DNA from 2 places in the Bacillus sp. MC1252 genome. Region 1 is predicted to be linked to the other one. Evidence: riboswitches for the same ligand, from Rfam matches in the RefSeq annotation. Region 1 holds a riboswitch; the other holds the start of a gene.
The links. A riboswitch is a leader RNA that binds a small molecule or an ion and turns the genes downstream of it on or off. The one in region 1 is predicted to bind glycine.
Positions count from the first base shown of each region.

Region 2: it holds a riboswitch for glycine, as region 1 does, so the genes downstream of both, gcvT (glycine cleavage system aminomethyltransferase GcvT) here and ACYH0L_RS18405 (amino acid permease) in region 1, are expected to answer to the same signal.

Region 1 covers NZ_CM166369.1:3,574,804-3,578,202, forward strand. The annotation lists gene ACYH0L_RS18400 (DUF3169 family protein) at 1-91, shown strand, start outside; gene ACYH0L_RS18405 (amino acid permease) at 140-1,486, opposite strand; glycine riboswitch at 1,649-1,728, opposite strand; gene ACYH0L_RS18410 (LacI family DNA-binding transcriptional regulator) at 2,003-3,025, shown strand.
Region 2 covers NZ_CM166369.1:2,183,282-2,186,680, reverse strand. The annotation lists gene ACYH0L_RS11085 (DEAD/DEAH box helicase) at 1-806, opposite strand, end outside; glycine riboswitch at 1,058-1,165, shown strand; glycine riboswitch at 1,169-1,265, shown strand; gene gcvT (glycine cleavage system aminomethyltransferase GcvT) at 1,371-2,468, shown strand; gene gcvPA (aminomethyl-transferring glycine dehydrogenase subunit GcvPA) at 2,485-3,399, shown strand, end outside.

The DNA of each region.
Region 1 (3,399 bases):
GAATCACTCTCAGCTCTTCTCGATCATGATCATAGGACTTGTTTTGATCATTCTGAATGCAAATTACATGTTGAAGATTAGAAATCGTTAAATGGTAAAAAGCACAGCGCTATGAAAAGGCTGTGCTTTTTTTCATCCATTATGCAGCACGGCGTTTCTTTCGTGCATAAACCAAAAATAGAAATCCGAACCATACCGGTGTCAATAACAGCGCTGGACGTGTTGCGTCAGCGAAGAGCATGATCACGAGAATGGCGGCAAAAAGCACAAGAACACAAATATTCACAAAAGGTGTGAATGGCGCTTTAAAGGTAGATGCTGCATGCAGTTCAGGACGTGTTTTTTTATATTTCAGGTGACATATTAAAATAATACTCCATACCCAAATGAAACAAATGGCACTGATTGTTGTCACAATGCCAAAGGCTTGTTCAGGAATCAGCTTGCTTAAAAGAGCCCCGACAGATACCACGATCGTTGAAACAAATAGTGCATTGCTTGGGACAGCGTGTTTATTCAGACGGCCAAAGGAAGATGGTCCCTGTTTTTGATGACTGAGATTATACAAAATACGGCTCGTCGAGAACATGCCGCTATTACAAGCGGAAGCCGCAGAAGTCAGGACAACAAAATTAATGAGCCCCGCTGCTACTGGTATACCAAGCAGTCCAAAGGTTTTCACAAAAGGACTTTCTGATGCACTGAGCTCGGTCCATGGGTTGATACATAATAAAACAAAGATCGCACCCACATAGAAAAATAGAATTCTTAATGGAATTTTATTAATCGCAGACGGAATGTTTTTTTGTGGATTCGCCGTTTCTGCTGCGGACACGCCAACAAGTTCCACTCCCACATACGCAAAAATCACCATCTGGAATGACAATAAGAAGCCTGTGACACCATTTGGAAATACCCCGCCATGTGACCAAAGGTTCGTGACCGTCACAGGCCCGGCATCTGTTTGAAAACCAATGATTAAAAGAACAACCCCAACGCCAATTAGCAGTAGAATCGTAATGACTTTAATCAGTGCAAACCAAAATTCCATTTCTCCAAAAAGCTTCACTGTTAATAAATTAAACCCTAGTAAAATCAACAAACAAATGATTGCAGGAATCCATTGCGGAATGTCAAACCAATACTGCACATACACCCCGACCGCAATGACATCAGCCATCGCTGTCATAATCCAGCAAAACCAATACGTCCAGCCAGTTACAAAGGAAGCCCATGGGCCAAGATAGTCCTCTGCAATATCGGTTAATGACTGATAGCCTGTCTTCGATAAGAGCAATTCTCCAAGTGCCCTCATGACAAAAAAGATGGCCATTCCGACAATTAAATAAGCAAAAATAATCGACGGACCTGCCAATTGAATGGCCTTTCCAGAGCCTAAAAACAGCCCTGTTCCGATGGTTCCGCCTATTGCAATTAATTGAACATGACGGTTTGATAAATCTCGTTTTAATTCTTGTTGTGCCAATGTCAACGCCCTCCTCCGACACGATCCTATACTAAAATAATGAACCTTCAAAAAGTCCATAAAAAAAGAGATTGGATGCGCTCCAATCTCATGGTCATAAAAGAATAGCAAAATAGAGAAAAGCAATACATGGCATCATCCATGCATCACAAATACAATATTTCGTACTCTTCTGTCCTTTTGCCTGAGATTGTGAACCCTTCGGCGCCGCACATACATGCGGTCTCTCCAGAAGCTGCTCCTGCCATAGTGTGACCCACAGCAATCATAGCCTTCGTTATTTACTTAAAATGTTGCTATTTCTGAATAATTTTATATTTTACGCCTCTAGAAGAAAGCTGTCAATGGTAATCTTTTAAGATTTTATCCCTTCTCTACCTGATGCAATATGACTTCACTTCATCAACACCCCCTGATAAGGTATAATAAATCAAAAGATGTTCGGCTCGTTTGATGGAGAAATCCATCTTGACTATGAACCAAAGTTAGGCAATCCATTGAAGTTGGTGAAGACAAATGAAAAAATTGAACAAACAGCGTGTCACATTACAGGAAGTCGCCCGGCATGCCGGTGTCTCGACTTCAACGGCCTCACTCGTTGTTCGAAACAATCCTAGAATCTCTGAAGCCACTCGAACAAAAGTACTGCAATCCATGGAGGATTTAGGATACGTGTACGACCGCGTCGCTGCAAACATGCGGTCAAAAAGCTCCAATATTGTGGGTGTTATCGTCACGGACATTTCAAACACCTTTATTTCTGAGTTTTTAATCGGCGTGCAAACCACACTTGAATCACTTGGCTATACCGTTTTACTCGGTACAACCTTTGACAGTGTCGATAAGCAGGAACGGCTCATTTCCACAATGGTAGAGCACCGAGTTGGCGGGATTATTTTAAACCCAGCTTCGAAAAGCTCTACTAGGACGGTCAAACAGTTAAATCAAATTCGCACCCCAAAAGTACTAGCAAACCGTGAATTAGCGGAAGTGCATTGTGACTATGTCGGCGCTGATTATGAACAAGGCGCTTGGATGGCGGTACATCACCTTCTTCAAAAAGGACATCGACGTATTGCCTTTTTAGGCGGCATCAAGTCCTCATCGACTTGGATTGAACGCATGAAAGGTTTCAAAAGAGCCCATGATGAGGCAAACCTGACGATTGATGAATCTCTTATTATCGATATGGAACCTACCCGTGAAGGCGGGAAAGAAGCCCTTACCCAAGTCATCGACCAGCCCGAGCCTCCTACTGCTATTTTTTGCTTTAGTGACTTAGTCGCGTTTGGGGTCATTCAGGAACTGACAGCACGTGACATCAAGCCTGGTGAAGACATCGATGTTGTTGGATTCGATAACATCCCTGAAGCTGAGATGTATCACCCGCCGCTCACCACTGTCTCATCATTCCCACGATCCATCGGAGTAAAAGCAGCGAACCTTTTATATCATAAAATGAACGAGCAGGATGAAGAGCTGCAGCGATTGATCCTAAAGCCTCAACTTCATATTAGAGAAACCTCTACATCATCATGAAAGGGAGAATTGCGTGCAGCAATTCTCTTTTTTTATTGATCAAGTCAACTATTTCTTTATTTCATTTTTCTTTTTTTACATCACAAAGTCATAAACTTGACACATTTAAAGCGCAGGAGTATATTTATCACGTTGCTTCTTTTGGTATATCGTTATACCAAATTCGTCATACTATTATTTTTATTTAACAACAGTTGAAATTGATAATTTCTGATTCTGATCAAATCATGAAGATACACTTTCTTATCAAGACTGTTATTATTTTTTATTTTTAGTAGAACGATGTACTTAATGGAAGAACAGATGAATATTCATTATTTTTTCATCAATCACACAAGGGGTGTTGTGATGGGCTTGATATTACAAAGGTTAAC
Region 2 (3,399 bases), 1.4 Mb from region 1:
CACTCGATGCCAGTGTCTTCTCTTCGGTTACGAATCATCACTTTATTGATTAGCTGTTTCAATCGATCATGATCTTCAAGCTGCAAGTCCTTTTTGGCAAAAACATCTTTAAACTGATGTTCATTCCCAAGATGGCCTGGCTTCAGAAGGGAAACGAGATTGAAAATTTCTCCGATTCGGTTTTGAATAGGCGTAGCTGTAAGCAGGAGGCAGAACTTCTTATTTAGATTTCTCACAAATTCATAGTTTTTCGTTTTATTGTTTTTCAGTTTGTGTGCTTCATCAATAATGACCATATCGTAGGCGATAGATAAAATCGTGTCTCGATGCGGCTGTCTTTTGGCTGTATCAATTGAGGAAACTACGACGTCACACTGCTCCCACACATAGCTTTTTTTTTGTTCGACAGCATCAATGTAAAATTTCGTCCGCAGCTCCTGCACCCATTGAGACACAAGGGAGGCGGGGACGAGAATGAGAATTTTTTTGGCAAGTCCACGAATCATGTATTCTTTGATAATGAGCCCTGCTTCTACAGTTTTCCCAAGTCCCACTTCATCTGCTAGAATGGCTTTCCCGTTCATCTCTTCTACGACTCTTCTGGCTACTTCGAGCTGGTGCTTTAAAGGAGTGAAGTCAGGTAGGTGCGTAGGAGCTTGCAAACCCTCGAATGAATCAATCGCCGTGACTTTCTGAACCTGCGTCGCTAATCGGTACATATCCCAGTTCGCCCAGGGACCGTCTGCTGAAAGCCGCTGCTGAAATTCACTTACCCATTCCTGATCAAAAATCGTTTGAATATTCAATGGTCATCGCCTGCCTTCCTAGTCGGTTTATAATAAAATCGTTCTGTTTTTAAACGCTTCATTTTTTGAGAGATCTTTAAAAGACTATATATTTCAATAAAAGCGAACGATATTGAACATTTATTTTAAAAATGTTAATGATTTTTCTGTTGCTCTTGATCCATTTCTAATGGTAGGATGTTGGTAAGTGATCTAGAAAATAAGTCACCCATTTTGATAGTATGTCCAATAAATGTGAAGAATATGAGCGGATGATGGTATGGGGAGAGACTTGTCGGTTATTTTGCACTGGCAGGCGCCGAAGGAGCAAGCTGAATTGATTCAGTGAATCTCTCAGGCAAAAGTACTCTTACCGGACGCAACTCTGGAGAGTGTTTGCTCATTGTTTTTTTAGCAAACCACCAAAGGGGAAAACGCACAATGATGTTGTGCTGTAAACTTTCAGGTGCAAGGACAGAGACTTCTTTTTGATAAAAAGGGAGCTCTCTGTCCTTTTTTGCTGTGATTTTTTTCTGAAAATTCAGCTTGTGATCTGCACTGTAAGAAAAAAGGGGGAAACGATTGATGTTGAAACGAACACCGCTTTTTCATGCGTATGAAACGTTTGGCGCAAAAACCATTGACTTCGGGGGCTGGGAATTACCTGTCCAATTTTCTTCCATTAAAGAAGAACATGAAGCTGTTCGAACAAAAGCAGGGCTTTTTGATGTGTCTCACATGGGTGAGGTGGAAGTCAAAGGTCAAGATGCCCTTCCTTTTTTACAAAAGCTATTAACCAATGATCTGTCTAAGCTGACGGATGGTAAGGCACTATATACAGCCATGTGTTATGAAGATGGCGGGACTGTGGATGACCTGCTCGTCTATCAAAAAGAAAAGAACAACTATTTGCTTGTCATTAATGCATCAAATATCGAAAAAGATGTGGATTGGCTGCTCAAGCATCAAGGTGAAGATGACGTATTGATCAAAAACGTCTCTGATCAAATCGCCTTGCTAGCACTTCAAGGACCTCTTGCTGCTGACATCATCAAGGATGTGGCGGACGAAGAGGTGACATCTCTCAAGCCATTTACGTTTTTATCACAAGCTGAGGTCGCTCAAAAAGAGGTGCTTGTTTCAAGAACTGGCTACACAGGAGAAGACGGCTTTGAAATCTACTGCCAGTCAGAAGATGCCGTTCACATTTGGTCGGCTTTATTAAAAGCGGGCCAGCCTAAAGGGTTAATGCCGTGCGGGCTCGGTGCACGTGACACCTTGAGATTTGAAGCAAGACTTCCGCTTTATGGTCAGGAGCTCACAAAGGATATTTCCCCATTAGAGGGCGGGATTGGTTTTGCTGTGAAAATGGATAAAGAAGCTAATTTTATTGGGAAAGAAGCGCTCAAAAAGCAAAAAGAAGAAGGAGCGAAGCGGAAGCTTGTCGGCATTGAAATGATTGATAAAGGGATTCCGCGTACAGACTATCCGGTCTTTTCAGGAGAGAAGCAGATTGGAATTGTCACAACGGGTACACAATCTCCAACGTTAAAGAAAAATATCGGGCTTGCTTTGATCGAAACATCAGAGGCGCAGCTTCAGGCAGAGGTGGAAGTACAAGTTCGTAAAAAACGTCTAAAAGCCAAAATCGTCGCCACACCATTTTATAAAAGAGCCAAATAACGAGGGGGAATAGAGGATGAAGCACAGGTATTTGCCGCAAACAGAGCAAGATCAAAAAGAAATGCTGGATGTCATCGGCGTTCAGTCGATTGATGAGCTTTTTTCAGATATCCCAGAGAAAGTACGATTCAAAGGGGCATACAACATCAAAGAAGCCGCATCTGAAACAGAGCTTGTGCGGGAATTATCTCGCTTAGCTGCAAAGAATAAGGATACTGTTTCCTATTCATCGTTTCTTGGTGCTGGTGTGTATGATCATTATCAGCCTGTCATTGTCGATCACGTCATCTCACGCTCTGAATTTTATACAGCGTATACACCTTATCAGCCCGAGATTTCACAAGGTGAATTGCAAGCCATCTTTGAGTTTCAAACGATGATCGCTGAGCTGACCGGCATGGATCTTGCCAACTCCTCGATGTATGATGGCGGAACCGCATTAGCTGAAGCGGCGATGCTGGCTGCAGGACATACAAAGAAAAAGAAAATTGTTGTCTCTGAATCGGTTCACCCTGAATCAAGAGCAGTGCTGAAAACATATGCCAAAGGACAGCATATTGAAGTAGTTGAGGTACCTGCGCGAAAAGGGCAGACGGATGTAGCGGCATTAGAAGAGGCCGTCTGCGACGAAACAGCAGCTGTTCTTGTACAATATCCAAACTTTTTCGGTGTAGTCGAACCGTTAAAAGAGATTGAACCGATTGCACATAAAGGAAAGAGCCTGTTCATTGTCTCAAGTAATCCGCTTGCACTCGGTTTACTGACGCCGCCAGGAAAACTGGGGGCAGATATTGTTGTTGGTGATGCACAGCCGTTTGGCATTCCGGCTGCATTTGGCGGACCTCATTGCGGGTATTTTGCCGTGACGAAAAAATTAATGCGAAAAGTTCCAGGGCGTTTAGTCGGGCAGACAGAAGACGAAAATGGTGTT